DNA from 3 places in the Paraburkholderia sp. Cpub6 genome. Region 2 is predicted to be linked to each of the others. Evidence: predicted binding sites of a transcription regulator. Region 2 holds the regulator's gene; each other region holds the start of a gene.

Region 1 (5,173 bases), on a different contig from region 2:
GTTTGTCGTTGGAATGCTCGCCTGTGCCGTTAGACGACTCGTCTCCCGAACCCGCGTTCGCGCCCGGCGTGCCGTCATCGGTGTTCCATACGTCGCCGGCGAACGCCTGGATCGCGGCGGTCGGCAGGATCGCGCACAGCTCGGTGAGATGCGTGCAACCGGCCGTGCCGGCCAGCAAACGGGCAGCATCGCGACGGAAGTTGTGGAACAGATTGAGCCCGATGAGGGCACGGTAGGCGGGATTGCTGGCCTGGCACAACCCTGGATAGGGCACCCAGTCGGACGACGCTTCGGCGTCGACGACATTGAGCTTGCGATCGATGGTGATGCGAAGCCAGAGTTCATGGATCGGCTGACCATTGGGCCGGATTCCCGACGCAAGCGCCACATCGCGTGGCTTTTCGTCGGTCAGGCACGCTTCCACATCCCACAGGCCATCGGCTCGCTCGTAAGCTTCCGCTCTGATTGCGCGACGATGGCGCAACTGACGGGGCACTGGCGGGGAGAGCGACATGCGGGAAGGAAAGGCCGGATTGGAAAACCTCTGGAGTTTAGCATAACGGGTATTTGGGACAGCCCCGATTGCGCACGGCCTGGCGCCAGGTTACGGCGCGGTAATTGCCCTACCCGTCGAGACTGGCGTGTTAGTCGCCGTCCCCGATGTCGTCGATACCCTTCAGGATCTTGCCGATCGTCGCGCCGGAGAAGCCGCGCGACGCGAGAAAGCGCGCCTGCTTCGCGCGCTCGGCCGGCGTTTGCGGCAACTGGCCGAACTTCTTGCGCCAGACCGCCTGGGCGCGTGCGAGTTCGGTTTCGCGCAATTGCGCGCTCGCCTCTTCGACGAGCGCCGGGTTGAGCGCGTGTTGCTTCAGTTCGCCGAGAATGCGGCTCGTGCCGAGCCGCGATGCGCGCCGATGGATCAGGCTTTCCGCGAAGCGCGAGTCGGATAGCCAGTTTTCGGCCTGCAGCGCGTCGAGCACCGTGTCGAGCGAATCGGTTTCCTCGACGTAAGGCTTCAGCTTGCGGGCGAGGTCGGCGCGGCTATATTCGCGGCGCGACAGATAGCCGAGCGCGCGCGCTTTCAGCGAACGGGCGGGGCGTTGGGATTTTCTGCTGTCGTCTCTGTCGGACTGGCCCGGCTTCTCTTCGCCGGGTTGGCGACGCGAGCGGGTGTAGGTGACCTCGGAGGGGATTGGGGAATCGAGTCCGGAGGAATCCCGGCTGGACGACGCTGCAGCGGGCGCAGACCGCGTACGCTGCGGGCCGCGGCCCGCGGCGCGGTCATGTGCGTCGAACGGTTCGAACGGATCGCCGGACTCAGGCGATCCGTCCGCCGCGTCGCGCGGGCCGTCCGGATAGCGTCCGGAGTCGAAACCGGACAGCGGCCGGCCTTTGCGTATCACTTGATGCTTACTCTTCTTCGCCCGCGACTTCAGCGTCCGCGCCGGTCACGGCGTTCGCCATCGCGGTAACGCCCAGCGATTCGCGGATACGGTTCTCGATTTCGCGAGCGATATCCGGATTTTCGCGCAGGAATTCACGCGCGTTGTCCTTGCCCTGACCAATCCGCTCGCCGCTGTAGCTGTACCATGCGCCGGCCTTGTCGACGATCTTCGCCTGCACGCCGAGGTCGATGATTTCGCCCTGACGCGAGATGCCCTCGCCGTACAGGATGTCGAAAATCGCTTCACGGAACGGCGGCGCCACCTTGTTCTTGACGACCTTCACGCGGGTTTCGTTGCCGATCACTTCGTCGTTCTTCTTGATCGAGCCGATGCGGCGAATGTCGAGACGCACCGACGCGTAGAACTTCAGCGCATTACCGCCCGTGGTGGTTTCCGGGTTGCCGAACATCACGCCGATCTTCATGCGGATCTGGTTGATGAAGATCACGAGGCAATTCGTGCGCTTGATCGTGCCGGTCAGCTTGCGCAGCGCCTGCGACATCAGACGCGCCTGCAGACCCGGCAGCGAGTCGCCCATTTCGCCTTCGATTTCCGCCTTCGGCACCAGCGCCGCGACCGAGTCGATCACGATCATGTCGATCGAGCCCGAGCGCACCAGCGCGTCGGCGATTTCGAGCGCCTGTTCGCCGGTGTCCGGCTGCGAGACCAGCAGGTCGGCGACGTTCACGCCGAGCTTGCCCGCGTATTGAATGTCCAGCGCGTGTTCCGCGTCGATGAACGCCGCGGTGCCGCCGAGCTTCTGCATTTCGGCGACGACCTGCAGCGTCAGCGTGGTTTTACCGGACGATTCCGGACCGTAGATTTCGACCACGCGGCCGCGCGGCAAACCGCCGACGCCCAGTGCGATGTCGAGGCCGAGCGATCCGGTGGAGACCACCTGGATGTCTTCGACTGCCTCACCTGCGCCGAGCCGCATGACCGACCCTTTGCCGAACTGCTTTTCGATCTGCGCGAGCGCGGCGGCGAGAGCCTTGCTCTTTTCAGCAGTCAGTCCAGCCGAGCCTTTCTTGCTTTCTTCCATGAATCGTCCTTTGCTATGATGAACGGCGTCTGAGGCAGATGTGCACCCGTGGTTCCACTCGAATTGAGCGGAGTCTCCAGGACATCACACGAAACGCAGACACTGTATAAAAAAACAGTAGTTTTGGCAAGCGCGATTGTGATGCGAACGCGCATCTTTTACTGTCGCATCGCCCCAACTACCCACAATAATGTTCGGAGACCGCTGCGCGCCGGGGCAACCCCACGGTGCCGGCAAAGCCAGGCTGGCGCATCATGCGAATTCTAATTGCCGAAGACGACAGCATACTCGCGGATGGTCTGGTTCGATCACTCCGCCAATCGGCCTATGCGGTCGATCACGTGAAAAGCGGCGTGGAAGCCGATACCGCGTTGTCAATGCAGACGTTCGACCTATTGATCCTCGATCTGGGCCTGCCGCGCATGTCCGGGCTCGAGGTGCTGCGCCGCCTGCGCGCGCGCAATTCGAACCTGCCCGTGCTGATCCTGACCGCCGCCGATAGCGTCGACGAACGCGTCAAAGGCCTCGACCTCGGCGCCGACGATTACATGGCCAAGCCCTTCGCGCTGAACGAACTCGAAGCGCGCGTGCGCGCGCTGACACGGCGCGGCGCGGGCGGCGGCCCGACCGTCGTGCGGCATGGCTCGCTGTCGTTCGATCAGGTGGGCCGCATCGCCTACGTCAACGACCAGGCGATCGATCTGTCGGCGCGCGAGCTCGGTCTGCTCGAAGTGCTGCTGCAACGGATCGGCCGGCTGGTCTCGAAAGAGCAGCTCGTCGACCATCTATGCGAATGGGGCGAGGAAGTCAGCAACAACGCGATCGAAGTCTACGTGCACCGGCTGCGCAAGAAGATCGAACCGAGCGGCGTGCGCATCATCACCGTGCGCGGGCTCGGCTACTGCCTCGAAAAAGCGGCGCCGCCGGCAAATGCGAGCGCGCCCGCCACCCCGGCCGGCTCCGAGCCGCAGACGGCACAAGCGGCACAATCGTCCACCGCGCCGTCGTCCACCGCGATGCCGGCGAGCCACCACTACAAATAGAGGCCAGCGATGTCCGCACGCGCTGATCGCGCCACGGCGCACGCTGCGGACCTCGACGAGGCGCGCGACGCGCGCTACGCCAATCCGTTCGCCGCGCCCGACGAAACCGAAGCCGCCGCCGAAGCGCGTCCGCGCTCGCTGTTCGGCGAAATTCTCGACTGGATGCTCGCGCCGCTGCTGCTGCTGTGGCCGATGAGCCTCGCGGTCACCTATCTGGTCGCGAAGTCGATCGCGAACGGGCCGTTCGACCGCGCGCTCGAAATCGACGCCTACGTGCTCGCGCGCCAGATCCATCCGGTCAATGGCGTCGCGGAGCTGTCACTGCCCGAGTCGACGCGCGATTTCCTGCGCGCCGACAACGTCGACAGCGTGTTCTTTCAGGTGCTCGGCACGCGCGGCGAGCTCGTGGCCGGCGAGCGTGACATGCCACTGCCGCACGAGGAGGACCGCCCGCCGCCGGGCCTCGTCGAATTCCGCGACGACGTGCTGCGCGGCAACGACATCCGCGTCGCCTACACGACCGTCGAGTTTCCGCAGACGCCGGGCGCGCAGGCCGTGCTCGTGCAGGTCGCCGAAACGCTCGACAAGCGCAGCCAGCTCGCCAACGACATCATCAAGGGCGTGATCCTGCCGCAGTTCGTGATCCTGCCGCTCGCGATCCTGCTCGTGTGGTTCGGACTGTCGCGCGGGCTCGAGCCGCTGCATGCGCTGCAGGCGCATATCCGCGCGCGCCGGCCGGACGATCTGTCGCCGCTCGAAGCGCGCCGCGCGCCGCCGGAAATCGAGCCGCTCGTCACGTCGTTCAACGATCTGCTCACGCGCCTCGAACAGAACATGGAGCTGCAGAAGCGCTTCATCGCCGACGCCGCGCATCAGATGAAAACGCCGCTGGCCGGCCTGCGCACCCAGGCCGAGCTCGCGCTGCGCCAGAACGCGTCGGCCGAGGTTCGTCGCTCGCTCGAACAGATCGCGACGAGCTCCGAGCAGGCCGCGCGGCTCGTCACGCAATTGCTCGCGCTGGCGCGCGCGGAGAACCGTCGGTCGGGGCAGATCTTCACGCCGGTCGAACTGGGCGAACTCGCGCGCAGCGCGGTGCGCGAATGGGTGCAGGCCGCGCTCGCGAAACAGATGGACATCGGCTACGAAGCGCCCAACGAGCCCGTCGAAGTCGCCGGCAATCCGGTGATGCTGCGTGAAATGCTGTCGAACCTGATCGACAACGCGATCCGCTATACGCCGGCGGGCGGCCGCATCACCGTGCGCGTGCGGCACGACACCCCCGCGCGGCTCGTGCACCTGGAAGTCGAGGACACCGGGCTCGGCATTCCGGCCAGCGAGCGCTCGCGTGTGGTCGAGCGCTTTTACCGGATTCTGGGCCGCGAGGGCGACGGCAGCGGCCTCGGCCTCGCGATCGTGCGCGAGATTGCGGCAATGCACGGCGGCGAGCTCGCCATCGACGACAACGTCTACCAGGAGTCACCGCGGCTCGCCGGCACACTGGTGCGCGTCAGCTTGCACGTGCTCGAACGGGGCGGGACTTACCCTAACGCGCCTCTATCGGCAGCTTGACGGTCAGCGTTTTTTTGAGATATTTCAGCGTGGGTTGCGCGCACATACCAGCACATTAACGGAAATTGAACGCC
Region 2 (5,173 bases):
ACGCCCGCCGGCGTGAACGCGATCTTGATGCCGAGCGGCGCGAGGAACTGGCCGATCCAGCCGTTGCCCGCATACACGGCCGCGAGCGAAATGCCCGCCACCGAGGTGGGCAACGCGAATGGCAGATCGACGACCGCATCGACGATACGCTTGAACGGAAACGTGTAGCGCACCAACACCCACGCGACGAGAAAGCCGAACACCGCGTTGATCAGCGCGCCGCCTAGCGCCGAGAAAAACGTCAGCCGATACGACGCGAGCACACGCGGCGACGTGACCGCGCGCACGAACTGATCCCAGTCGAGCGTCGCGGTTTTCAGAAAGGTCGCCGCCAATGGAATCAGCACCACGAGGCTCAGATAAGCCACCGTGATGCCGAGTGTCAGGCCAAAACCGGGCAATGCGCTCGGCTTGCGGAAGGTCAACGTGGTCATGCTGGATACTCGTTCATGGTTGATGCTCGCGCGGTTGTTCGTTTTGCCGTGCTGGCGTGCTGCCGTACTGCGGTACTGCCGCACTGCTGGCCACCGGACCCCGGTTAGCCGAAAGCGCGCCCATTGGGCGCGCCCTTTTTCCCCTGGCTGTGATTCAGGCGGTGGTTCTTACTGCGGCTGATAAATCGAATCGAACACGCCGCCGTCCGCGAAATGGGTCTTCTGCGCGTTGGTCCAGCCGCCGAACGAATCGTCGATCGTGTACAGCTTCAGCTTCGGAAACTTCGCGGTCAGATCGGCGGGCACCTTGCTGGAACGCGGACGATAGAAATTGCGCGCGGCGATCTCCTGACCTTGCTCGCTATACAGGAAGTTCAGATACGCCTCGGCCAGCTTGCGCGTGCCGTGTTTGTCGACGACCTTGTCGACCACCGCGACCGGCGGCTCGGCCAGAATGCTCACCGACGGCACCACGATCTCGAACCTGTCCGGACCAAACTCCTTCAGCGACAGGAACGCCTCGTTTTCCCACGCGATCAGCACGTCGCCGATACCGCGCTGCACGAAGCTCGTGGTCGCGCCGCGCGCGCCCGAATCGAGCACGCCGGCGTTCCTGTACAGCTTGCCGACGAACTCCCTGGCCTTCTGGTCGTTGCCGCCCGGTTGATGCTCGGCGTACGCCCACGCGGCCAGGTAGTTCCAGCGCGCGCCGCCCGAGGTCTTCGGATTCGGCGTCACGATCGACACGCCCGGTTTCACCAGATCGTCCCAATCCTTGATGTGCTTCGGGTTGCCCTTGCGCACCAGAAACACGATCGTCGACGTGTACGGCGATGCGTTGTCCGGCAGACGCTTTTGCCAGTTCCTGTCGACGAGCCCCTTGTTCGCGATCGCGTCGATGTCATAGGCGAGCGCAAGCGTCACGACGTCGGCCTGCAGTCCGTCGAGCACCGAGCGAGCCTGCGCGCCCGAGCCGCCGTGCGACTGCCTGAAGGTGACGGCTTCGCCGGTCCTGGCCTTCCATTCCTTGCCGAATGCCTGATTGATGTCCTGATACAGCTCGCGCGTCGGATCGTAGGACACGTTCAACAGCGTGGTGTCGGCGTGCGCGACGCCGCTTGCGCCCAACATGCCGAGTGCACCCGCCGCGCCGACGGCGAGCGCCGCGATCAGTTTTCTGGTTCGAGCCCCAAGCCCCATATGCCGATGGTTCATTTCAATTTTTCTCCGCGTGATGGTCCGCTGATGAGCGTCTGGTGTTGTTCTGCGTCGCGGTCACGTGCACATGAGCGCCAACCGGAGGCCAGTCTATCGAAGCGCTTTCATTATTAAAAATAATGTTTCTTCATTTTTTAATGCTTAAAAGTGGTAACGACAGATGCGCCGGCGGTTGGGACGCCGACAACGCCGTCATGTCGCCGATAAACGACGCCCCAGCGCGACCCTTGCGCCGAACTTAAAGTAAAGCTTGAAATGCGCCGAATACTGTATAAAAATACAGTCACCTGTTCATACATACAGTGGCCATGACAAAACTCACCGCACGACAGCAGCAGGTTTTCGATCTGATCCGCCGCGCGATCGAACGCACCGGCTTTCCGCCCACTCGCGCGGAAATTGCCGCCGAACTCGGGTTCAGCTCGGCCAATTCCGCGGAAGAGCATCTGCGCGCGCTGGCGCGCAAGGGCGTGATCGAACTCGCGGCCGGCGCGTCGCGCGGCATCCGCCTGCTGTCCGGGCAGGAGGACGCGCCGTATCAGTTCACCCTGCCGCATGCGGGCCTGATGCAGTTGTCGTTGCCGCTGATCGGCCGGGTCGCGGCGGGTAGCCCGATCCTCGCGCAGGAACATATCTCGCAGCACTACGCGTGTGACCCGGCGCTGTTCTCGAGCAAGCCCGACTACCTGCTGAAGGTGCGCGGCCTGTCGATGCGCGACGCGGGCATTCTCGACGGCGACCTGCTCGCGGTGCAAAAGCGCACCGAAGCGAAGGACGGCCAGATCATCATTGCGCGGCTTGGCGACGACGTGACGGTCAAGCGTCTGAAGCGCCGGCCGAACGGAATCGAACTGATCGCCGAAAACCCCGATTACGACAACATCTTCGTGGAATCCGGCAGCGCCGATTTCGCGCTCGAAGGGATCGCGGTCGGGCTGATCCGCCCCAGCGAGTTCTGATCTTTCGCTGTCGCCGGAACGCTTGCGCCGGTTTGTCCAACCCAAGCCGCATTTACGCCCGCATCTACGCCCGCATCTACGCCGAATCGCCTGGAGAGACTCATGGAACGCCTTGCCCGCCTGTTGCCCTTTCGCCAGTTCGGCCGTCTGCGCCATCTGCGCAAGCTCACGCCCTGCGCGCTAATCGAGGCGCCCGCTGCGCGCACGCCGTCGCTGTTCGACGGGGCTGCCGAAGCTTCCGGTCTGCCGTCGTCGTTGCCGGCGTTCGCGCGCGTGTCGCTGAATTCGGCGCTGAACATCGCCGAGCCCGCGCGTCGCGCGCCGGTGCGGGTCTATCATGGACCGTCGCGACTGATCATGGTCGGCACGGTCGACGCCGTATGCCGTATGATCGATCGTTGCATAGCCGACGAAGCCAACGTGCACGGCGCGGTGTTCGAAGCCTGAGCGAATCCTGAGTACGCATGCAACAAGCACTTCGGATGTTCAGAGATTCGCGTGGGATGAGATCGTTTCGACCTCGCCGTGGTCGACGTTAGATCATCACTGACGTGGAGTCCCATTCGATGACAATTCGGAAACGCACACAGGGCAGCGCCACCCGGCCGCTGCTGATCACGCTGATCATGGTGATCGTGATTGCCGCGCTGGGCTTTATTTATGCGTCACCGTATCTCGCGGTGAACAATCTCAAACGCGCCGCCGATGCGCGTGACGTGCAAACCGTCAATCAGTATGTGGACTTTCCCGCGCTACGCGACAGCCTGAAGCAACAGGTGGGCGCCATGCTGACACGCCGGCTCGAGGCGGATGCCGGCAACAAGATGGCCACGATCGGCGCGGTGATCGGCGTGACGCTGATCGGCCCGCTCGTCGATGCCTATGCGACACCCGACGGCGTCGCGGCGCTGCTGAACGGCATGCCGCCGCGTGGCACGCCGGGCGAGCAACCGTCCGCGCCGCCAGCCGCGGGCGGCGAAGCGCCGGCCGCACCAGCCGCGGGCGACACCACCACGCAGGCAAGCGCACCGCCGCCCGGGCGTCAAAGCACGGCCGGCTATCGCAGTCTCAACGAGTTTGTCATCACGTACCGGCGTGGCGAAGGTAACGCGAACTATTCGGCAATCTTTCGTCGCGAAGGTCTGGTCACGTGGAAGCTCGCGGCGATCAATCTGAACGAGTGAGATCGAAGCCTGGCCGGATGGGATGCGTGGCTGGCCATCGGGGCCGGCCACGCGACAGGGTCTATTCACATCTGGACTAGATGACGGGGCGCGCGGCTTCGCGTCCCTCACTAGCCCATTACGCCGCAGCCGCCTGCTGCTGCTCCTGCGCGGACGAGCACGCCACCAGAATGCTGCACGACACGCGGTCGAGCAGCGGCGTGTTGCCCGCCCCCATCCACCACCGCGACAAACCAGTCCGACAGCGATGACCCACCACCACGAGGTCGACCTGCAACTCGTTGGCAAGATTGGCGATCTCGTCGATCGGATGACCGAATGCGAAATGCCCCTGCGCGCTCACGCCTCGTTCGGTCAGCCAGTTCACGCCCTCCTGCAGAATCTCGCGGGCCGTTTTTTCGAAGCTGCCGCAGGCGACGTCTGTCAACAGGCCCGCGCTCTGCGCGATGCTCGAACGCATGTCGACGACCGACAGCAGATGCGTTTCCGCCTTCAGTTCCAACGCCAGATCGGCACCGCAACGCAGGGCTTTGCGGCCTTCGCGCGAGCCGTCGTAGCACAACAGGATTTTCTGGTAGCTCGCCATCTGTTTTCTCCATTCGCGCGGAAAGCGCGGTCTGAATCAATCATGGTGCGCCGCAATTCGGCTTGCAAGGGATGGAAAACGCTAAGTGCATACTCGGTGCATGCCGATCCAGTCTGCACAAGCGTTGGGCGACCCGACGCAGCGTTTGCACACGGATGCCGCAATGCAAAACTTCGTTTGCGAACGCTGCGTCGACACACTGCGGGCCGGTTTGACGTGCCAGTCGTGCCACCGCCAATCAGCGGCGCCAATCGACACCGACGAGCGCGTCGCACCCCACGCATGACGCGTTCCCGGACACCCGCTCGCATCAGCGATCCGATACCTGGAGTAAGCGGCTTCGCGTGCGCAATGCGTGCATCGCAGGTATGTTGTGTGTCTTGCGCGTACGTCGTGTCTTTTTCCGGAGCCTTGCTCGAGCCATGCCCGCCGCCCCCATCGAATTCCATCAGGTCAGGAAAAGCTACGGCGAAAAAACGGTCGTCGACGGATTGTCGTTTCATGTGAACACCGGCGAATGCTTCGGGCTGCTCGGCCCCAACGGCGCCGGTAAGACCACGACATTGCGCATGCTGCTCGGCATTGCGGCGCCCGACGCCGGCGCGATCCGGCTGTGCGACGAGCCGATCCCGGGCCGCGCGCGCCTCGCGCGCTCGCGCGTCGGCGTGGTGCCGCAGTTCGACAACCTCGATCCCGATTTCACGGTGCGCGAAAATCTGCTCGTATTCGGTCGCTACTTCGGTCTGAGCGCCGCGCAGTGTCGCGCGGCGGTGCCGGGTCTGCTCGAATTCG
Region 3 (5,173 bases), on a different contig from region 2:
GGCTTTGTCGGAAGACCAGTTCTGAGCATGCCTCGATGCCGGCCGCGATCGCGGCAGCACATTGAAATGCAAACGGCGCCCCGCGAGGCGCCGTTTGTTTGACCGGCTGCTGTTTGTTGCGGCCTGCGCCGCGGCCAGGACCGCGTCAGCGCACGCACTCAAACTCACGCATACGCCGGCCGATGCTCGCCCGCGGTCTCACCGAGATAGCGATGCACCGACAGATCGTCCGCGCGAATCGCGGGCTGCTTGCCCGACATCAAGTCGGCGAGCAGTTGGCCCGAGCCGCACGACATCGTCCAGCCAAGCGTGCCGTGGCCGGTGTTCAGGAACAGGTTCGGAACCGGCGTGCGGCCGACGATCGGCGTGCCGTCCGGCGTCATCGGCCGCAGACCGGTCCAGAACGTCGCCTTCGACGTGTCGCCGCCGCCCGGGAACAGGTCATTCACAGAAAGCTCGAGCGTCTCGCGGCGCGCCTGGCGCAGCGATTTGTCGAAGCCGACGATCTCGGCCATCCCGCCGACGCGAATCCGGTCATCGAAGCGCGTGATCGCGATCTTGTAGGTCTCATCGAGCACGGTCGACACTGGCGCGGCAGCCGCGTCGACGATCGGCGCGGTGATCGAATAGCCTTTCAGCGGATAGACCGGAATCTTCACTATGCCATCGAGGAAGCGTGTCGAATACGAGCCGAGCGCGACCACGAACGAATCCGCGCGCACGAGTTCGCTGCCGCACTGCACGCCGGCGATGCGGCCGCCCGCCATCGCGAGCGCGTCGATCGACGTGTTGTAGCGGAACTTGACGCCCAGTTCCTCGGCGAGCGCCGCGAGGCGCGTCGTGAACATCTGGCAGTCGCCGGTTTCGTCGCCGGGCAGGCGCAGGCCGCCGGTGAGCTTGTGCGACACCGCGGCGAGGGCTGGTTCGGCCTTGGCGAGTTCGTCGGCCGTCAGCAGCTCGTATGGCACGTTGGCTTCCTGCAGTACGGCGATGTCTTTCGCGGCGCCGTCGAACTGCTGTTGCGTGCGAAATACCTGCAGCGTGCCGCCGGTGCGGCCTTCGTACTCGATGCCGGTGTCGGCGCGCAACGCCTGCAGGCAGTCGCGGCTGTATTCGGCCAGCCGCACCATACGGCCCTTGTTCACCGCATAGCGCGGCGCCGTGCAGTTCTGCAGCATCTGCCACATCCATTGCAGTTGGAACGCGGTGCCGTCGACGCGAATCGCTAGCGGCGCGTGCTTCTGGAACATCCACTTGACGGCCTTCAGCGGCACGCCCGGGGCGGCCCACGGCGAAGCGTAGCCCGGCGAGATCTGGCCCGCGTTGGCGAAACTGGTTTCGAGCGCCGGGCCGGCTTCGCGATCGATGACAGTCACTTCGTGACCGGCGCGCGCGAGGTAATACGCACTCGTCACGCCGACGACGCCACTGCCCAAAACGACGACTCGCATAGCTGCTCCAGATATCCAAAAATTGAGTGAGGGCAAGGCGCTCGTCGGAGGTTCGATCTGATTCGATTCGGCGAGCTGCAATGTGAGGTGAAATGCCGTTTGCCCAGTGTTAACCGCTATACTATTAACAGTGAGACAGGTTTTGTTATCGTATTTTCATCATTTTTAGAAAAAACACCATGCGTACCCAGCGCCAGCCCGTGCGGGCTCTCGACAAGCTCGATCACAAGATCCTGCGGCTCCTGCAGCAGGACGGCCGTATGGCGATGAAGGACCTGGCGGAGCAGGTCGGTCTGTCAGTGACGCCGTGCATCGAGCGCGTCAAGCGGATGGAGCGCGACGGCGTGATCACCGGCTACTACGCCCGCGTGAACCCGGCCGAGCTCGGCGCGGCGCTGCTCGTGTTCGTCGAGATCACGCTCGATCACAAGAGTGGCAACATGTTCGATCTGTTCCGGCGCGAGGTGCAGAAGATCCCCGAGGTTCTCGAGTGCCACCTCGTGTCGGGCGATTTCGACTATCTGATCAAGGCGCGCATCGGCGAAATGGCCGATTACCGCAAGTTGCTCGGCGATATCCTGCTGCAGCTGCCGGGCGCGGTGCAGTCGAAGAGCTATGTGGTGATGGAGGAAATCAAGGAGACGCTGACGATCGCGGTGGGCGAGTAGGTGCCGGTTCACTGACGGGGTTGGACGCGCATCAAGCGACCAACGAAGTGCTCGACAAACGGCGTAAACACTGTATATTTATACAGGTGTTTTGCGCCGCTTTCCTTTGGCGCTTCCTGTTTGCGTTTGCTTTGCGTGGCCCGCCGTGGATGACCCCGACACCCCTGACATTCCCGAATTTCCGATCGCGCCGCCGGCGCCTCGCAAGGGGCGCGGCGCGGTCACGAACCTGCAAGGCCGCTACGAAGTCGACCAGCGCGAAGCCGTCCACGATGGCTGGCAGACGGCCGACGAAGACGGGGAGCCGAAGGTCCTGCGCACGCAGGTGTTCGAGGAGCGCGCAAAAACCATCCTCACACGCAATGCATCGCCGGACATTCCGTTCAATGTGTCGCTGAATCCTTACCGGGGCTGCGAACACGGCTGCATCTATTGCTTCGCGCGGCCCACGCACAGCTACCTGGGCTTGTCGCCCGGGCTCGATTTCGAAAGCCGCATCTACGCGAAGATCAACGCGCCCGAACTGCTCGAGCGGGAACTGTCGAAGAAATCCTATGTACCCGAGCCGATCGCGCTCGGCGTCGCCACCGATGCATGGCAGCCGGCCGAACGTGACTTGCGTCTTACGCGTCGTGTGATCGAGGTGCTCAGCGAGCGCAACCACCCGTTCGCGGCGATCACCAAATCATCGCTGATCGAGCGCGACATCGACCTGCTTGCGCCGATGGCCGGGCGCGGGCAATTCATGGCGGCGATCACCATCACCACGCTGGACGCCGACATCGCGCGCACGCTCGAACCGCGCGCGGCCACGCCGTCGCGCCGGCTGCGCACGATCCGTACGCTAAGCGAGGCGGGCATTCCGGTCGGCGTCAGCATCGCGCCGGTGATCCCGTTCGTCACCGAACCGGATATGGAGCGCGTGCTCGAAGCATGCGCCGAAGCGGGCGCCAGCAATGCGAGCTATATCGTGCTGCGGCTGCCGTGGGAGGTCGCGCCGCTGTTCAAGGATTGGCTGGGCGCACATTTCCCGGATCGGGCCGAGCGCGTGATGAGCCGTGTGCGCGACATGCGAGGCGGCAAGGATTACGATTCTTCGTTCTCGACCCGCATGAAGGGAGAGGGCTTATGGGCGGATCTGCTCAGGCAGCGCTTTCACAAGGCCGTGCGCCGGTTAGGGTTGAACGGGCGCGACCGCGGCATTCTCGACATGTCGCATTTCCGCCGGATCGAGCCGCCGCGCGCCGAGCAGGTGAGCGCACCGGCGCGCGACAATCCGCAACTGAGGCTTTTCTAGCGCGCAGGAACGTCTGCGGGTCCCGCGACGGGGGGCATTACTGCGAAATCGCCTTGGCCGCTTCGACCTGACTTTCGAAGTAGGTCTGGAACGCGAGCGCGAGACCGGTCATCAGCAGAAACGCACCGATCAGCAGCGAAAAGATCACGACGAAAATGACCGTCCAGCCGGAGCGGCTTTTGCGTTGCGTGTGGGTGTTGAATTGCGCATTCCATTTCTGATCAGGACGCAGCCCGTAGACGAGCGCCGCCAGAAACGCGGCAAACAGCGAAACCGCGCCGATCGGCGCGAGCGCCCAGCCCAGGATCGACGCGCGCTCGGTCGCGACCAGCAGCATCACGCCGGGAATGCCGATCAGCGTGCCGAGTAGATGCGCCCAGCCGTAGATGTCTCGGGTGCCGTACAGATAGAAGCGGTGGGCGCCGAGGCTGCCGAACAGGAACGCCAACGCGGCGGTGAGCGTCTTGGATCTGAAGCGCGGGGAAGTCGAGGCAGCGGTGGGCATGAACGCGTGGGCAGAGTGACGGGCGGTCGAAAGGAGCGGCGCGCCGCGGGGGCGCGGGCCGACGCGCATTCTACGCCTGCGGCGCGCGGGTGGTCACGTGGAGGACGATCGCCCAGGCTGAAAGCGGGGTGGCGAGATGCGCCGGACCTGGCTCAAGGTGAGTGCAGCCGGGCATGCGTGCATCCGCGCGTTACGGCGCTGAATATGTGATGCGATAGATTGCGCCGGCGGTATCGTCGCTGATCAGTAGCGAACCGTCTGGCAGCGGCAACACGTCGGCGGGGCGGCCCCAGACCGATTCGCCGGGTTGTAGCCAGCCTTCGGCAAAGACCTGCTGGCGTGCGTGGCTGCCGTCAGGGTCGGTGATCACGCGCACGACGCGGTAGCCGACCTTCTTGCTGCGGTTCCACGAGCCGTGCTCGGCGATGAAGATATTGTTGCGGTAGTCGGCTGGAAACATCGGGCCGTCGTAGAAGCGCATGCCAAGCGCCGCCACGTGCGCGCCAAGCTTGACCACTGGCGGCGTGAATTCGCTGCACGGATGATCCTTGCCGAACTCGGGGTCGGGCGTGTCGCCGCCGTGACAGTACGGAAAGCCGAAGTTCATGCCGACTAGCGGCGCGCGGTTGAGCTTGTCGCTCGGAATATCGTCGCCGAGCAGGTCGCGACCGTTGTCGGTGAACCAAAGTTCGTGGGTGACCGGATGCCACGCGAAGCCGACCGAATTGCGGATGCCGCGCGCGACGACCTCGTAGTGGCTGCCGTCCGGGTTCATGCGGCCGATCATCGCAAAGCGGTCCGGATCTCTCTGGCAAATGTTGCACGGCGCGCCTTGCGGCACGTACAGCTTGCCATCCGGGCCGAACGCGATGAATTTCCAGCCGTGATGCGTGTCCGTCGGCAGCTTGTCGGTGACAACGACCGGTTTCGGCGGATCGTTCAGGTGCGAGTCGATCGCATCGAAGCGCACGATTTTCGACACGGCCGACACATACAGCGCGCCGTCGCGCCACGCGACGCCGGCGGGCATCTGCAGCCCGGACGCGATCACGTGGTGACTGGTCACGCGGCCGTTCCGCAGCTCGAGCGCATACACATGGCCATCGTCGCTGCCCACGTAGAGAATGCCCTTGGGCGACAACGTCATCGCGCGCGCGCTCGGCACCTCGTCCGACAACACTTCGATGTGAAAGCCCGGCGGCAGCTTGATTTTCTCGATGGGCAGCGCGGCGATTGCCGTCAACGCCTGCGC

The links. The regulator LexA, encoded in region 2, represses DNA repair genes until DNA is damaged. The targets are predictions, from matches to a motif close to ACTGTATNNNNATACAGT.
Region 1: recA (recombinase RecA) is a predicted target of LexA. The motif match lies at 2,589-2,606, and genes of this name have one in related genera.
Region 3: HDG33_RS13380 (PA0069 family radical SAM protein) is a predicted target of LexA. The motif match lies at 2,189-2,206, and genes of this name have one in related genera.

What each region holds. Positions count from the first base shown of each region.
Region 1 covers NZ_JACHDM010000002.1:195,946-201,118, reverse strand. The annotation lists gene HDG33_RS05690 (DUF2889 domain-containing protein) at 1-514, opposite strand, end outside; gene recX (recombination regulator RecX) at 645-1,403, opposite strand; gene recA (recombinase RecA) at 1,411-2,487, opposite strand; gene HDG33_RS05675 (response regulator transcription factor) at 2,742-3,530, shown strand; gene HDG33_RS05670 (sensor histidine kinase) at 3,540-5,099, shown strand.
Region 2 covers NZ_JACHDM010000007.1:79,972-85,144, forward strand. The annotation lists gene cysT (sulfate ABC transporter permease subunit CysT) at 1-434, opposite strand, end outside; gene HDG33_RS14960 (sulfate ABC transporter substrate-binding protein) at 603-1,649, opposite strand; gene lexA (transcriptional repressor LexA) at 1,961-2,611, shown strand; gene HDG33_RS14970 (hypothetical protein) at 2,714-3,058, shown strand; gene HDG33_RS14975 (DUF2939 domain-containing protein) at 3,178-3,795, shown strand; gene HDG33_RS14980 (universal stress protein) at 3,914-4,381, opposite strand; gene nodI (nodulation factor ABC transporter ATP-binding protein NodI) at 4,804-5,173, shown strand, end outside.
Region 3 covers NZ_JACHDM010000006.1:104,765-109,937, forward strand. The annotation lists gene HDG33_RS13365 (acyl-CoA dehydrogenase) at 1-25, shown strand, start outside; gene HDG33_RS13370 (D-amino acid dehydrogenase) at 165-1,451, opposite strand; gene HDG33_RS13375 (Lrp/AsnC ligand binding domain-containing protein) at 1,631-2,119, shown strand; gene HDG33_RS13380 (PA0069 family radical SAM protein) at 2,265-3,416, shown strand; gene HDG33_RS13385 (NINE protein) at 3,454-3,921, opposite strand; gene HDG33_RS13390 (sorbosone dehydrogenase family protein) at 4,112-5,173, opposite strand, start outside.